DNA from 2 places in the Streptomyces sp. NPDC097981 genome. Region 1 is predicted to be linked to the other one. Evidence: predicted binding sites of a transcription regulator. Region 1 holds the regulator's gene; the other holds the start of a gene.
What was found. The regulator HrcA, encoded in region 1, represses chaperone genes, less so after heat shock. The targets are predictions, from matches to a motif close to TTNGCACTCNGNNNNNCNGAGTGCNAA.
Positions count from the first base shown of each region.

Region 2: the regulator HrcA is predicted to act here: its motif matches at 1,854-1,880, upstream of groL (chaperonin GroEL).

Region 1 is NZ_JBEORW010000019.1:98,172-105,982, forward strand. It holds gene ABTY04_RS19975 (16S rRNA (uracil(1498)-N(3))-methyltransferase) at 1-501, opposite strand, end outside; gene ABTY04_RS19980 (nitronate monooxygenase) at 498-1,589, opposite strand; gene dnaJ (molecular chaperone DnaJ) at 1,737-2,876, opposite strand; gene hrcA (heat-inducible transcriptional repressor HrcA) at 2,877-3,893, opposite strand; gene ABTY04_RS19995 (MBL fold metallo-hydrolase) at 4,049-4,774, shown strand; gene ABTY04_RS20000 (DUF3097 domain-containing protein) at 4,803-5,612, shown strand; gene hemW (radical SAM family heme chaperone HemW) at 5,719-6,951, opposite strand; gene ABTY04_RS20010 (AMP-dependent synthetase/ligase) at 7,066-7,811, opposite strand, start outside.
Region 2 is NZ_JBEORW010000024.1:33,363-41,173, forward strand. It holds gene groL (chaperonin GroEL) at 72-1,694, opposite strand; gene ABTY04_RS22990 (cold-shock protein) at 2,039-2,242, opposite strand; gene ABTY04_RS22995 (MoaD/ThiS family protein) at 2,627-2,905, opposite strand; gene thrC (threonine synthase) at 2,938-4,212, opposite strand; SAM riboswitch class I at 4,230-4,379, opposite strand; gene ABTY04_RS23005 (glucosyl-3-phosphoglycerate synthase) at 4,575-5,606, shown strand; gene ABTY04_RS23010 (alpha,alpha-trehalose-phosphate synthase (UDP-forming)) at 5,652-7,136, shown strand; gene otsB (trehalose-phosphatase) at 7,190-7,811, opposite strand, start outside.

The DNA of each region.
Region 1 (7,811 bases):
CAGGTCGGCCCCGGCGAGCAGCGCCGCGACCTGCTTGGTGGACATGGCCTCCGCCACTTCCGGGAAGCGGACCCGGCGGGACTGCTTGCCCGCCTCGCGGGCCGTGGCCCGCCACTTGGCCAGGGACTTGGCGCCGCGGTCGCCGCGCCACTGGGTGATGCAGCGCGAGGCCTGCCAGGGGACGATCGCGTCGACGCCGGTCTCGGTCATCGTCTCGACGGCGAGCTCGCCGCGGTCACCCTTGGGGAGGGCCTGGACGACGGTGATCCGGACGGCCGGTTCCGGTTCCCGGCCGGCATCGGACACCGAGACGACCAGCCGGTCCTTGCCCTCGGCCACCTTGACCACGGCCTGCGCCCAGCCGCCGCGGCCGTCCGTGAGGACCACCGCCTCGCCCGGGTTCAGCCGCTTCACGGAGACCGCGTGCCGGCCTTCCGGGCCGTCGAGCACGAACTCCGGCCCCGCGGGGACCTCTTCGACCACGAACACGGGGGCGGTCATGACGCACTCCTCTTCTGCATTGCTTTCAACGCGCTTTGCGCCTCGGCCAGTTCGGCCGTCAGCACCTCCACCAGCTCCCCCGCGGGCAGCGCCCGCGCCAGCCGGTGACCCTGGCCCGCCCACAGGGCCATGCCCTGCGGGTCCCCGGCCGCGGCGGCCGCCTTGCGCAGCCCGGCGGTCATGTGGTGGATCTGCGGATACGCGGCCGGGGCGTACGGCCCGTGCTCGCGCATGAAACGGTTTACCAGGCCCCGGGCCGGCCGCCCCGAGAACGCCCTGGTCAGCTCAGTGTGGGCGAACAGGGGGTCCGTCAGCGCCTTCTTGTGCAGCGGGTGCGCGCCCGACTCGGGGCAGGCCAGGAAGGCGGTGCCGAGCTGCGCCGCCTCCGCGCCCGCCGCGAGCAGCGCCGCGATCTGCGAGCCCCGCATCAGACCGCCCGCCGCGATGATCGGGAGGGCCACGGCCTCCCGTACCTGGGCCACGAGCGCGAGCAGGCCCACGCCCGCCGTGCCGTCGGCCTGCGGGTCGTCGCGGTGGGTGCCCTGGTGGCCGCCCGCCTCCACGCCCTGGACGCAGACGGCGTCGGCGCCCGCGGCCTGCGCGGCGCGGGCCTCGTCGACCGAGGTGGCGGTGACGACGGAGTACGTGCCCGCCTTGCGCAGGGAGGCGAGGACCGCGGGCGTGGGACAGCCGAAGGTGAACGAGACCACGGGAACCGGGTCTTCGAGGAGGATCGCGAGCTTGGCGTCGTAGCCGTCGTCGCTGGTGCCGATGATGTCCTCGTCGGCCAGGGAGATCTCGTACCAGCTGGCCTCGCCGGCCAGCTGCCCCCGGTACGCCTCCACGGCGGCCGGGTCCACGTACCCGGTCTGCGGCATGAAGAGGTTCACGCCGAACGGGCGCCGGGTGAGTGCGCGCAGCCGTTTGATCTCCTGGTACATGCCGTCGGCGGTCTTGTAGCCGCCGGCCAGGAAGCCCAGCCCGCCCGCCTCGCACACGGCGGCCGCGAGCGGCGGACAGGAGGCGCCGCCCGCCATGGGAGCCTGCACGATCGGGTACGGGGAGAGACCGTTCGGTGCGGAGGACATGGACTGCATCGTGCCACGTCCCGACCACCGGGCCGAATCACCGCATTCGCCTGGCATAGTCCGCTCCGCCGGGGGCGTCCGGATCAATGCGGCGAGCCCGGTCCGGGGTGCCCCCGGACCGGGCTCGTACGTGTGACCGCGGGCCGGTCAGCGGCCGTTGAAGGCGTCCTTCAGGCGGCTGAACAGTCCCTGCTGACCCGGCGCGAACTGGCCCATGGGCCGCTCCTCGCCGCGCAGCTTGGCGAGCTGGCGCAGCAGCTCCTCCTGCTGGGCGTCCAGCTTGCCCGGGGTGGTGACCTCGACGTGGACGATCAGGTCGCCGCGCCCGCCGCCGCGCAGGTGCGTGACGCCGCGCCCGTGCAGCGGGATGGACTGGCCCGACCCGGTGCCGGGGCGGATGTCGATCTCCTCCATGCCGTCCAGCGTCTCCAGCGGGCATTTGGTGCCCAGGGCCGCGGCCGTCATGGGGATGGTCACCGTGCAGTGCAGGTCGTCCCCGCGCCGCTGGAAGGTCGGGTGCGACAGCTCGTGGATCTCCACGTACAGGTCGCCGGCGGGGCCGCCGCCGGGGCCGACCTCGCCCTCGCCCGCGAGCTGGATCCGGGTGCCGTTCTCGACACCGGCCGGGATCTTGACCGTGAGGCTGCGGCGGGAGCGGACCCGGCCGTCGCCCGCGCACTCGGGGCACGGGGTCGGGACCACGGTGCCGAAGCCCTGGCACTGCGGGCAGGGGCGCGAGGTCATGACCTGGCCCAGGAAGGACCGGGTGACCTGCGACACCTCACCGCGACCACGGCACATGTCACACGTCTGCGCCGAGGTGCCGGGGGCTGCGCCCTCGCCGGAGCAGGTGGTGCAGACGACGGCCGTGTCGACCTGGATGTCCTTGGTCGTGCCGAAGGCGGCCTCGTCCAGCTCCAGGTCGAGGCGGATCATGGCGTCCTGGCCGCGGCGGGTCCGCGAGCGCGGGCCGCGCTGCGAGGCCTGGCCGAAGAAGGCGTCCATGATGTCGGAGAAGTTGCCGAAGCCACCCGCCCCGAATCCGCCCGCGCCACCGCCGCCGCCCGAGGAGGACAGCGGATCTCCGCCGAGGTCGTAGACCTGCTTCTTCTGCGGGTCCGAGAGCACCTCGTAGGCCGCGTTGATCTCCTTGAAGCGCTCCTGCGTCTTCGGATCCGGATTCACGTCCGGGTGGAGTTCCCGCGCGAGGCGGCGGAAGGCCTTCTTGATCTCGTCCTGAGATGCGTCGCGGCGTACGCCGAGAACGGCGTAGTAGTCCGTGGCCACTTACGACTCCGCCAGGATCTGTCCGACGTAACGTGCCACTGCGCGTACCGCTCCCATCGTTCCGGGGTAGTCCATGCGGGTCGGTCCGACCACGCCGAGTTTGGCGACAGTTTCGCCGCCCGAACCGTAGCCGACCGAGACGACGGACGTGGAGTTCAGTCCCTCGTAGGCATTCTCATGCCCGATCCGTACGGCCATTCCCGACTCATTGGCCTCGCCCAGCAGCTTGAGGAGCACGACCTGCTCCTCCAGCGCTTCGAGCACCGGCCTGATCGTCAGGGGAAAATCGTGTCCGAAGCGCGTGAGATTGGCGGTTCCGCCGATCATCAGCCGCTCCTCGGCCTCCTCGACCAGCGTCTCCAGCAGGGTCGCGAGCACAGTCGACACCGTGCCTCGGTCCTCCGGCTCGAACGACTCCGGCAGGTCCTGCACGAGCTGCGGCACGTCGGTGAACCGGCGGCCGACGACCCGGCTGTTGAGCCGCGCCCGCAGATCGGCGAGCGAGGTCTCGCCGAACGGCGTCTGGCAGTCGACGAGCCGCTGCTCGACCCGGCCCGTGTCGGTGATCAGCACGAGCATGAGCCGCGCCGGAGCCAGCGACAGCAGCTCGACGTGCCGGACCGTGGACCGGGTCAGGCTCGGGTACTGGACGACGGCGACCTGCCGGGTCAGCTGCGCGAGCAGCCGTACGGTCCGGCCCACGACGTCGTCGAGGTCGACGGCGCCGTCGAGGAAGTTCTGGATGGCCCGGCGCTCGGGCGTCGACAGCGGCTTGACCCCCGCCAGCTTGTCGACGAAGAGCCGGTAGCCCTTGTCCGTGGGGATCCGGCCGGCGCTGGTGTGGGGCTGGGCGATGTAGCCCTCCTCCTCCAGCACGGCCATGTCGTTGCGCACGGTGGCCGGCGAGACGCCGAGACGGTGCCGCTCGGTGAGCGCCTTGGAGCCGACCGGCTCCTCCGTCCCGACGTAGTCCTGGACGATGGCGCGCAGCACCTCGAGTCTGCGTTCGCTGAGCATCGCGCACACCTCCAGCTGGTCGTCGGCGCTTGTCGTGGTCGGTCACATCTGCTGCGTTGGCACTCCGGGCGTTCGAGTGCCAGAGATCCCCCGGCCAGTGTACGGCCGGGTAGTCAGCCCCTGGCAAGGGCGGCCCGCCAAGGTAGCGTCGCGGCATGGACGTGCATTGGGAAGAGGCGGGCTGGGAGCGGCTGACCGGGCGGACCGGCCGACGGCGGCTTCCGGTGTGGGACTGCACCGTGGGACTGGTGGTGGGGGACGAGTCGGTCCTCCTGATCGATCCGGGCTCGTGCGTACGGGAGGGCGCACAGCTGCGGGTCGAGGCGGAACGGCTGACCGGCCGGCGCGTGACGCATATCGCATTCACCCACGGACATTTCGATCACGTGCTGGGCGGGGCCGCGTTCGCCGGCGCCGAGGTGTTCGGGGCGGTCGGGCTGGACGCGGAGCTGTCGGCCGGCCGCGAGGAGCTGCGCGACGACGCGGTACGGCAGGGACTGGACGCGGCGGAGGCGGCCGAGGCGGCGGACCTGCTGGTGGTGCCGAGGCATCCGGTGTCCGGCGAGTGGACGCTGGAGCTGGGCGGGGTGCAGGTGCTGCTGGCGAACGTCGGGCCCGGGCACACCCGGCACGACTTGGCGGTGTGCGTGCCGGGCGAGCGCGAGGTGGTGTTCTGCGGGGACCTGGTGGAGGAGTCGGGCGAACCCCAGGCGGGCCCGGACGCGGTGCCGGCGCAGTGGCCGGCGGCCATCGGCCGGCTGCTCGCGCTGGGCGGGGACGACGCACTGTACGTGCCGGGTCACGGAGCGGTGGTCTCCGCGGCTTTCGTCCGTGCGCAACGGGACACACTGCGCGCGCAGTTCGGCGTGTCGGGCCTCTGAGGGCGCGCGCTCTTCTACTGTCGGCCGGATGCGTGAGTACTCCCCCGACCTGACCCCCCAGTGGAAGCGCGCCCAGCCCGTCCCGGAGGTGCCGGCCGAGCCCGACCTGGTGGTCGAGGTGGCGGGTACGGACTTCTGCGGCGCGGTGGTGGCCTGCGAGGCGGGCACGGTGACCCTGGAGGACCGCTTCGGCAAGCGGCGGGTGTTCCCGCTGGAGCCGCGGGGGTTCCTGCTGGAGGGCGCCGTGGTGACGCTGACCCGCCCCTCGCGGGCGCCGCAGGCGCCGCTGCGCACCGCGTCGGGCTCCGTGGCGGTCCCCGGGGCGCGCGCCCGCGTGGCCCGCGCCGGGCGGATCTACGTCGAGGGCCGGCACGACGCCGAGCTGGTGGAGCGGGTCTGGGGCGACGACCTGCGGATCGAGGGGGTGGTGGTGGAGTACCTGGAGGGCATCGACGACCTGCCCGCGATCGTGGCGGAGTTCGGCCCGGGCCCGGACGCCCGCCTGGGGATCCTGGTGGACCACCTGGTCCCGGGCTCGAAGGAGTCCCGTATCGCGGCGTCGGCGGCCTCCCCGGACGTCCTGATCGTCGGCCACCCTTACGTGGACGTCTGGCAGGCGGTGAAGCCGTCCGCGCTGGGCATCGGGGCGTGGCCGGTGGTCCCGCGGGGCCAGGACTGGAAGACGGGCGTCTGCCGGGCCCTGGGCTGGCCGCAGAACACCGGAGCCGCGTGGCAGCACATCCTGTCCCGCGTGACGTCCTACAAGGACCTGGAGCCGGTCCTGCTGGGCCGCGTCGAGGAGCTGATCGACTTCGTCACGGTCGGCGGTGCCGCTTGAACTTGGGCAGGGTGCCGAATTCGCCGGTGTCCAGCAACGACGGCAGCCTGTGGACGAGCGTGGACACCGGCCCCCCGGTTTCGCACGGATCCACTCCGCCGAGTGTTCAGTCCACCAGGTCGCGGACCACCGCGTCGGCGAGGAGCCTCCCGCGCAGGGTGAGGACGGCGCGGCCCGCCTCGTACGGGCCCGCCTCCAGCAGGCCGTCCGCCAGGGCGCGGCGCGACGCCGCAAGCCCGGCCGGGGCCAGGAGGGACAGCGGGGCGCCGTCCACCAGCCGCAGTTCCAGCAGGATCCGCTCCACGCGGCGGTCCTCCTCCGACAGGAGCTCGCGCCCCGCGCCCGGGGAGCGGCCCTCCGCCAGCGCCGCGGCGTACGCACCGGGGTGCTTCACGTTCCACCACCGCACGCCGCCCACGTGCGAGTGCGCCCCGGGCCCCGCCCCCCACCAGTCGGCCCCGCGCCAGTACAGCTCGTTGTGCAGGCAGCGGCCCGCCTCCGAGGTGGCCCAGTTCGAGACCTCGTACCAGGAGTACCCGGCCTCGGCCATCACCGAGTCCGCGATCAGGTACCGGTCCGCGTGCACGTCGTCGTCCGTCATCGGGACCTCGCCCCGGCGGATCCGCCGCGCCAGCTGCGTGCCCTCCTCGACGATCAGCGCGTAGGCGCTGATGTGGTCGGGTCCGGCCCCGAGCGCGGCCGCCAGGGACGCCCGCCAGTCCTCGTCCGACTCCCCCGGGGTGCCGTAGATCAGGTCCAGGTTGACGTGCTCGAAGCCCGCCGCGCGCGCTTCCGCGACGCACGCCTCGGGCCGGCCCGGCGTGTGCGTGCGGTCGAGCACCTTCAGGACGTGCTGCTTCGCGCTCTGCATGCCGAAGGAGATCCGGTTGAAGCCGCCGGCCCGCAGTTCGGCCAGGTACGCCGGGTCGACGGACTCCGGATTGGCCTCGGTGGTGATCTCGGCGTCCTCGGCCAGGCCGAATTCCTCGCGGATCGCCGCGAGCATCCGCACGAGGTCCGCGGCCGGCAGCAGCGTCGGCGTGCCGCCGCCCACGAACACGGTCCGCACGGCCCGCGGGTCGTCGCCGAGCACCTTGCGGGCGAGGCGGACCTCGTCGATCAGGGTGTCGGCGTAGTTCTCCCGGGAGGCGAGCACGCCGCCGGTGCCGCGCAGCTCGGTCGCGGTGTACGTGTTGAAGTCGCAGTACCCGCACCGCGTGGCGCAGTACGGGACGTGCAGGTAGAACCCGAGCGGCCGGTCCCCGGCACCCGCCAGGGCATGCGACGGCAGCGAACCGTCTTCGGGCATGGGTTCACCGTCGGGGAGTGCGGAAGGCATGCACCCATTGTCCCGCACCCCGGCCGGGGTGCGGGCCGTCCGGAAGACGCCCGGCGGCCGTGCGGCGGGCCGGCCGCCCCCGGGCCGCCGGCCCCGTACCGCCCGCAGCAGGCGCTACGCCTCGCGGGAGCCCTCGTACATCTCGTCGATCAGGTGCTTGAACTCACGCTCGACGGCCGGCCGCTTCAGCTTGAGGCTGGGCGTGAGGTCGCCGTGCTCCACGTCGAGGTCGCGGGGCAGGATCCGGAACTTCTTGATCGTCTGCCAGCGCTGGAGGCCCTCGTTCAGGGTCTGGACGTACGTCTCGATCAGCCGGTTCGTCTCGGCCGCGGCCAGGACCTCGGCGTACGTCTTGCCTTCGAGGCCGTTCTCGGCGGCCCAGCCCAGGATCGCGGGCTCGTCGAGCGCGACCAGGGCGGCGCAGAAGTTCCTGTCGGCGCCGTGCACCACGATGCTCGACACGTAGGGGCAGATCGCCTTGAACCGGCCCTCGATCTCGGCCGGGGCGACGTACTTGCCGTTCGAGGTCTTGATCAGGTCCTTCTTGCGGTCGGTGATGCGCAGGTACCCGTCGGGCGAGAGCTCGCCGATGTCACCCGTGTGCAGCCAGCCGTCCTCCTCCAGCACCTCGGCGGTCTTCTCGGGCTGGAGGTGGTAGCCCTGCATGATGCCGGGGCCGCGGAGCAGGATCTCGCCGTCGTCGGCGATCCGCACCTCGGTGCCGGGGAGCGGCTTGCCGACGGTGCCGGTGCGGTAGGCCTCGCCGGGGTTGACGAAGGAGGCCGCGCTGGACTCGGTGAGGCCGTAGCCCTCCAGGATGTTGATGCCGGCGCCGGCGAAGAAGTAGCCGATCTCGGGGG
Region 2 (7,811 bases), on a different contig from region 1:
GGCACCCCCGTACGGGAGTGCCGCCCTCGGTCGAGAACAGCCGATCAGCCTGCGGCCGGAGCCGCGGTCGATCAGAAGTCCATGTCACCGCCCGGCATGCCGCCGCCGGCCGGGGCGCCGGCCTTCTCGGGCTTGTCGGCGATGACGGCCTCGGTCGTCAGGAACAGCGCGGCGATGGACGCGGCGTTCTGCAGCGCGGAGCGCGTGACCTTCGCCGGGTCGATGATGCCCTCGGCGATCATGTCCACGTACTCGCCGGTCGCGGCGTTCAGGCCCCAGCCGACGGTCAGGTTGCGGACCTTCTCCACGACGACGCCACCCTCAAGACCACCGTTGACGGCGATCTGCTTGAGCGGGGCCTCCAGGGCGAGCTTCACGGCGTTGGCGCCGGTCGCCTCGTCACCCGACAGGTCGAGCTTCTCGAAGACCGCGGAGGCCTGGAGCAGGGCCACGCCACCACCGGCGACGATGCCCTCCTCGACGGCCGCCTTCGCGTTGCGGACGGCGTCCTCGATGCGGTGCTTGCGCTCCTTGAGCTCCACCTCGGTCGCGGCGCCGGCCTTGATGACGGCCACGCCGCCGGCCAGCTTCGCGAGGCGCTCCTGGAGCTTCTCGCGGTCGTAGTCCGAGTCGGAGTTCTCGATCTCGGCGCGGATCTGGTTGACGCGACCCTGGACCTGGTCGCTGTCACCGGCACCGTCGACGATCGTGGTCTCGTCCTTGGAGATGACGACCTTGCGGGCGCGGCCCAGCAGGTCGAGACCCGCGTTCTCCAGCTTGAGGCCGACCTCCTCGGAGATGACCGTGCCGCCCGTGAGGATGGCGATGTCGCCGAGCATGGCCTTGCGGCGGTCGCCGAAGCCCGGGGCCTTGACGGCGACGGACTTGAAGGTGCCGCGGATCTTGTTGACGACCAGGGTCGACAGGGCCTCGCCCTCGACGTCCTCGGCGATGATCAGCAGCGGCTTGCCGGACTGCATGACCTTCTCGAGCAGCGGAAGGAGGTCCTTCACGTTGCCGATCTTCGAGTTGACGATCAGGATGTACGGGTCGTCCAGGGACGCCTCCATACGCTCCATGTCGGTGGCGAAGTACGCCGAGATGTAGCCCTTGTCGAAGCGCATGCCCTCGGTGAGCTCCAGCTCCAGACCGAAGGTCTGGGACTCCTCGACGGTGATGACGCCTTCCTTGCCGACCTTGTCCATGGCCTCGGCGATGAGCTCGCCGATCTGGGTGTCGGCGGCGGAGATGGAGGCCGTGGAAGCGATCTGCTCCTTGGTCTCGACATCCTTCGCCTGCTCCAGCAGGGCGCCGGAGACGGCCTCGACGGCCTTCTCGATGCCGCGCTTGAGGGCCATCGGGTTCGCGCCGGCGGCCACGTTGCGCAGGCCCTCGCGGACGAGCGCCTGGGCGAGCACGGTGGCGGTGGTCGTACCGTCGCCCGCGACGTCGTCCGTCTTCTTGGCGACTTCCTTGACCAGCTCGGCGCCGATCTTCTCGTACGGGTCCTCGAGCTCGATCTCCTTGGCGATGGAGACACCATCGTTGGTGATCGTGGGGGCGCCCCACTTCTTCTCAAGGACGACGTTGCGACCCTTGGGGCCAAGGGTGACCTTGACGGCGTCGGCGAGCTGGTTCATCCCGCGCTCGAGACCGCGCCGGGCCTCCTCGTCGAACGCAATGATCTTGGCCATCTGAAGTGGTCCTCCAGGACTGGGGTTCCCCCTGCGCCGCCGGCGCGAGGGGAGGCTTGGATTGCTCCGGACCGCGCCCGCGCCCGCGACGGACGGCCTGCGTGCCCGGCGGTTCCTTCCCGCCGGACCCTGCGGGCCTCACCGACCCGGTCCTGTGTAGTAGCACTCTCACATGGAGAGTGCTAACGCCAATGATTAGCACTCGGCCCCCGAGAGTGCAAGCGGCTTCAGGCAACGCCGGGCGGCTGCCCCGACCGTCGGCCGGACATGCACCGAGGGCCCACATCCCTCCTCAAGGATGTGGACCCTCGTGCGTCATGCGTCGGTGGTCGATCGCGCCGGGACTAGACGGCGAGCTTGACCATGTCCGCCTGCGGACCCTTCTGGCCCTGCGAGATCTCGAACTCGACCCGCTGACCCTCTTCAAGGGTGCGGTACCCGTCCATCTGGATGGCGCTGTAGTGGACGAACACATCCGCACCACCGTCGACCGCGATGAAGCCGTAACCCTTCTCCGCGTTGAACCACTTGACGGTGCCCTGAGCCATGCCTAACTCCCCTATTACTGGCCCTTGCGCAGGACCGCACTTCGCGGTCCCGGGTCAGAACTTGCGCCGGAACGCCTCGACCGGGGCTGAATGTATCTGCACCGCTGCTGTCTGCAACAGGTCAATCCGACGAGAAATCTGGACACGGGGATACATTGAAATAGAGTGAAAAGTTGGCATATTCTCGGGCAACTCGGACCTGGCATATCTCGCCAAAGCCCCATACCGCACACGCACATTGACTCAATGTCAACCATCACGCGACCCGCTCATATGCGGCAGGCAAGAACAGCGGAGGGGACTTCCCCAACCCTACCGCGCCCAACCAAGCAGAATTACCCCCTCCGCTTTTGCCGGAGGGGGTAATTCTGGTGCTTTCGCGTGTCAGCAGCCGCCCGCGACGGCGGGAATGATCGAGACGCCCGCGCCGTCCGGCGTCACCGCGTCCAGACCGCCCTCGAAGCGCACGTCGTCGTCGTTGACGTAGACGTTCACGAAACGGCGCAGCTTGCCCTGGTCGTCCAGGACGCGCGCACCGATGCCCGGGTGGTTCTTCTCCAGGGACTCGATGACCTCGGAGAGCTTCGAGCCCTCGGCGGTGACCTCGGCCTGGCCGCCGGTGTAGGTGCGCAGGATGGTGGGGATGCGGACGTTGACGCTCATGGCGCTACTGCCTTTCCGGGTGTCAGGGGAGATCAGGCCAGGCCGGCGGCGCGGAACGCGTCCAGGCTCGGGCGGATGGTGGCGGTCTGCCCGCTGTCCGCGGCCACCGCCTCCAGGGTCTTGAGGCCGTCGCCGGTGTTGAGGACGACCGTGGTCAGCGCCGGGTCGAGCTGCCCGTTCTCGATGAGCTTCTTCGTCACGCCGACGGTCACGCCGCCCGCGGTCTCGGCGAAGATGCCCTCGGTCTGCGCGAGGATCTTGATGGCCTCGACGACCTGCTCGTCGTTGACGTCCTCGACGTAGCCGCCCGTACGGCGGGCGATGTCCAGGACGTACGGGCCGTCGGCCGGGTTGCCGATGGCGAGCGACTTGGCGATGGTGTTCGGCTTCTGCGGGCGGACCACGTCGTGGCCGGCCTTGAACGCGGTCGAGACCGGGGAGCAGCCCTCGGCCTGGGCGCCGAAGATCTTGTACGGCTTGTCCTCGACCAGGCCGAGCTTGATGAGCTCCTGCAGACCCTTGTCGATCTTCGTCAGCTGCGAGCCGGACGCGATGGGGATGACGAGCTGGTCGGGCAGCTGCCAGCCGAGCTGCTCGCAGATCTCGTACGCGAGGGTCTTGGAACCCTCGCCGTAGTAGGGGCGCAGGTTGACGTTGACGAAGCCCCAGCCCTCGCCCAGCGGGTCGCCGATGAGCTCGGAGCAGAAGCGGTTCACGTCGTCGTAGTTGCCCTCGATGCCGACCAGGTCGCCGCCGTACACACCGGCCATGACGACCTTGCCCTGCTCCAGGTCGTGCGGGATGAACACGCAGGAGCGGAATCCGGCCCGGGCGGCCGCGGCGCCGACGGCGCCGGCCAGGTTGCCGGTGGAGGAGCAGGAGAGGGTCGTGAAGCCGAAGGCGCGGGCGGCCTCGACGGCGATGGCCACGACGCGGTCCTTGAAGGAGTGCGTCGGGTTGCCGGAGTCGTCCTTGACGTACAGCTTGCCGGTGACGCCGAGCTCCTTGGCCAGGTTCCGGGCGTCGACGAGCTTGGTGAAGCCGGGGTTCAGGCTGGGCTTGGAGGCCACGTCGACGGGGACGGGCAGCAGCGGGGCGTAGCGCCAGATGTTGTTCGGGCCGGCCTCGATCGCGGCGCGCAGGGCTTCGGGGTCACCGGTGGGAAGGTCGTAGGCGACTTCCAGCGGACCGAAGCACTCGACGCAGGCGAAGATGGGTCCGAGCTCGAAGCGGGTACCGCACTCACGACAGGAAAGGCCGGTGGCAGGTCCGAGATCGACAGAGGTGGCAACAGTCTGTGCAGCCATGATGGCGAGGCCCTTTCTCCTCATCTTCCCCATGGCGCACTTCGCCATGAGACGGAATTGGCACCTTCCCTAGCCGGGGACCTCGCTGCCGCAAGCGAACGCGAGAACCGACTGGAGGGTTGCCGGGGCTTCAACGGGCCGTGTCCCTCTGCCCCTCTGGATGAGCGGTATGGCACCGGGCCGCGCGCTCTATGGCGCGTCCGGGCGTTTGTACGCGGGGACCCCGGCATGCGGCGGTCCTTCGCGTTGTTCAAGACTGTAACGGAAGGTCCGGGTGGTTGAGACAGCTGTCCGAACCGCGAGATGGATGGCTTTTCGGCCGAAAGCGCCGGGGAGCCACGACCGATCAGGGAGTGCCGAACGTGTTGGAAGAGGTGGAGCGCTGGTTTGCGGACCGCTCCTGGTCCGCGGCTGACCGGCCGCTCGACCGGCTGCTTTCCGCCAAGCGGGCGGCAGGCACCACGGTCAGCGTCGTCCTGCCCGCGCTCGACGAGGAGGAGACGGTCGGCGCCATCGTCGAGGTGATCCGGCGCGATCTGATCGACGGGCTGCCGGTGCCGCTGGTCGACGAACTGGTCGTGGTCGACTCGGGCTCCACCGACCGGACCGCCGAGGTGGCCGCGAAGGCCGGCGCCCGCGTGGTGCACCGCGACGACATCCTGCCGCGGATCCCGGCCCTGCACGGCAAGGGCGAGGTGCTGTGGCGCTCGCTGCTGGTGACCGGAGGCGACATCGTCTGCTTCGTGGACGCGGACCTGCGGGACTTCTCGTCCACCTTCGTGTCCGGGATCGTCGGCCCGCTGCTGACCGAGCCGGACGTGCAGTTCGTCAAGGCGATGTACGACCGCCCCCTCGTGACGGAATTCGATGGGCTCGCCTCCCGCACCCGGTCCGATCCGCTTGCCTTCGGCAAGACCCACGGCCAGGGGGGCCGGGTCACCGAGCTCGTCGCCCGGCCGCTCCTCAACCTGCACTGGCCGCAGCTGGCCGGATTCGTCCAGCCGCTCGGCGGTGAGTACGCGGTGCGCCGCAGCCTGCTGGAACGACTGCCCTTCCCCGTCGGGTACGGCGTCGAGCTGGGCCTGCTGGTGGACGCGCTGCACACCGTCGGGCTGGACGCGCTGGCCCAGGTGGACGTCGGCGTACGGCTCCACCGCCATCAGGACGGCCAGGCCCTGGGCCGGATGGCCGCGGCCATCTACCGGACGGCGCAGCTGCGGCTCTCGCGCGGGCACTCCCCCGGCCACCGCTGGGGGTACCCCCCCGTACGGCCGGAGCTGACGCAGTTCGAGCGCGGGCCGGACGGTTTCGTGCCGCGGACGTACGCGGTGGACACCGAGGAGCGGCCGCCCATGGCCGGGATCAAGGAGTACTCCGGCCGCCGGGTGGCGTGAGGGAACTGACGTTTGGGGGAGCGGGCCCCGGGCTAGGTTCGCCGCATGGCTTCCCAGGTACTCGTTGCAGCGAACCGCGGCCCCCTCTCCTACCTCCTCGCCGACGACGGCACCCTCACCGCCCGGCGCGGCGGGGGCGGTCTCGTCTCCGGCCTCTCGACCGCCCTCGCCCGGCAGCCGGATGCGCTGTGGATCTGCGCGGCGCTGTCGGAGGCGGACCGCGAGGCGGTCCGCCGGGGCGTCTCCGAGCCCGGGGGCACCCCCGGCAGCCGGGGCAGTGTCCGGATGCTGGACATCGATCCCGCCACGTACGACGGCGCGTACAACGGCATCGCGAACTCGGTGCTCTGGTTCACGCACCACCACCTGTACGACATCCCGCGCGAGCCGGTCTTCGACGCGGAGTTCCGGCGGCAGTGGCAGTCCTACGTCGCCTACAACCACGCCTTCGCGCTGGCGCTCGCGGAGGAGGCGGGCGAGGGCGCGGCAGTGCTCGTACAGGACTACCACCTGGCGCTGGTCCCGGGTGAGCTGCGGGAACTGCGGCCGGACCTCAAGATCAGCCACTTCACGCACACCCCGTGGGCTTCGCGCGAGTTCCTGGACATGCTGCCCGACGACATCCGGGCGCAGCTGATGTGGGGCATGCTCGGGGCGGACGTGGTGGGCTTCCACACGTGGGCGTGGGCACACAGCTTCATGGCCGCGGCGCAGCTGGACGACGAGCGGGGCATCGCGGAGCCGAAGACGGAGCCCGGGGTGGGCCCGCAGGACGCGCGGTACATCGAGAAGATGACGACGGGCCCGGTGCAGCACCGGCGGACGGACGTGGCCGTGTTCCCGCTGGGCGTGGACGGGGACGAGCTGCGGGCGCTGGCGCACCGGCCGGAGGTCGACGACAAGCTGGCGGCGCTGCGGACGGAGGTCGACGGCCTGAAGACGATCGTCCGGGTGGACCGGACCGAGCTGTCGAAGAACATCCTGCGGGGACTGCTGGCGTACCGGGAGCTGCTGACCGTGCATCCCGAGTGGCGGGGGCGGGTGGTCCACCTGGCCTCGGCGTATCCCTCCCGGCAGGACCTGGCGGTGTACCGGGCGTACACGGAGTCGGTGCGGGAGCTGGCGGCAAAGATCAACGAGGAGTTCGGCACGGCGGGCTGGCAGCCGGTGCTGGTGTCGGTGAAGGACGACTTCGCGCGGTCGCTGGCGGCGTACCGGCTGGCGGACGTGGCGCTGGTGAACCCGGTGCGGGACGGGATGAACCTGGTGGCGAAGGAGATCCCGGTCGTCTCGGACGCGGGCTGCGTGCTGGTGCTGTCGACCGGCGCGGGCGCGTACGGGGAGCTCCGCGAGGACGCGCTGACGGTGAACCCGTACGACGTCACGGCGACGGCGCAGGCCCTGCACGCGGCGTTGTCGATGCCCGCCGATGAGCGCGCGGAGCGCACGAAGCGGCTGGCCTCGGCGGCCACGGCCCTCCCCCCGGCGGCCTGGTTCACGGCCCAGCTGGCCGCCCTGCGCGACGTCTAGGTGTGCACGGTGGGGCGGTGAGTTGCGCCCCTGAGTCGCTGCGCAGGGTCCCGTCAGCCGCGGACGGCGTCGGCCAGGGCCGACAGGAAGGCGACGACCTCGGCAGGGCCGTTCAGGACGAGGTCGGACCGGGCGGCGAGCTCGGGGACCTCGGCGGAGCCGCTGGCCACCAGCAGCCCCGGCATGCCGTCGGTCCGGAGTTTCTCCACCGCCGCGTACGCCGCGAGGTCGCCGAGGTCGTCCCCCGCGTACACGACGGCCTCGGCCCCCGTCTCCGCGAGGTACTCGGTCAGGGCCATGCCCTTGTCCATGCCCGGCGGCCGCAGCTCCAGCACCGCCCGCCCGGGCTCCACCATCAGCCCGTGGCGCGCCGCCAGCTCGGCCAGCGGCTCGCGCAGCGCGGCGAAGGCCGCGTCCGGGTCCTCGGCGCGCCGGGTGTGCACGGCCAGCGCCCGGCCCTTCTCCTCGATCCAGGTGCCGCGCCAGGCGCCGATGGAGTCCAGGAACCCGGGCAGCTCCGCCCGTACGGCGGCGACCCCGGGGTGCTCGGCCGGCGCGTGCACTATGCCGGTCACGGCGTCCCAGCGCTCGGCCCCGTAGTGGCCGAGGACCACCAGGTGTTCCAGGCCGGGTACCCCGGCGAAGCCCCCGTGGCGGACCGCGACCCCCGCCGGG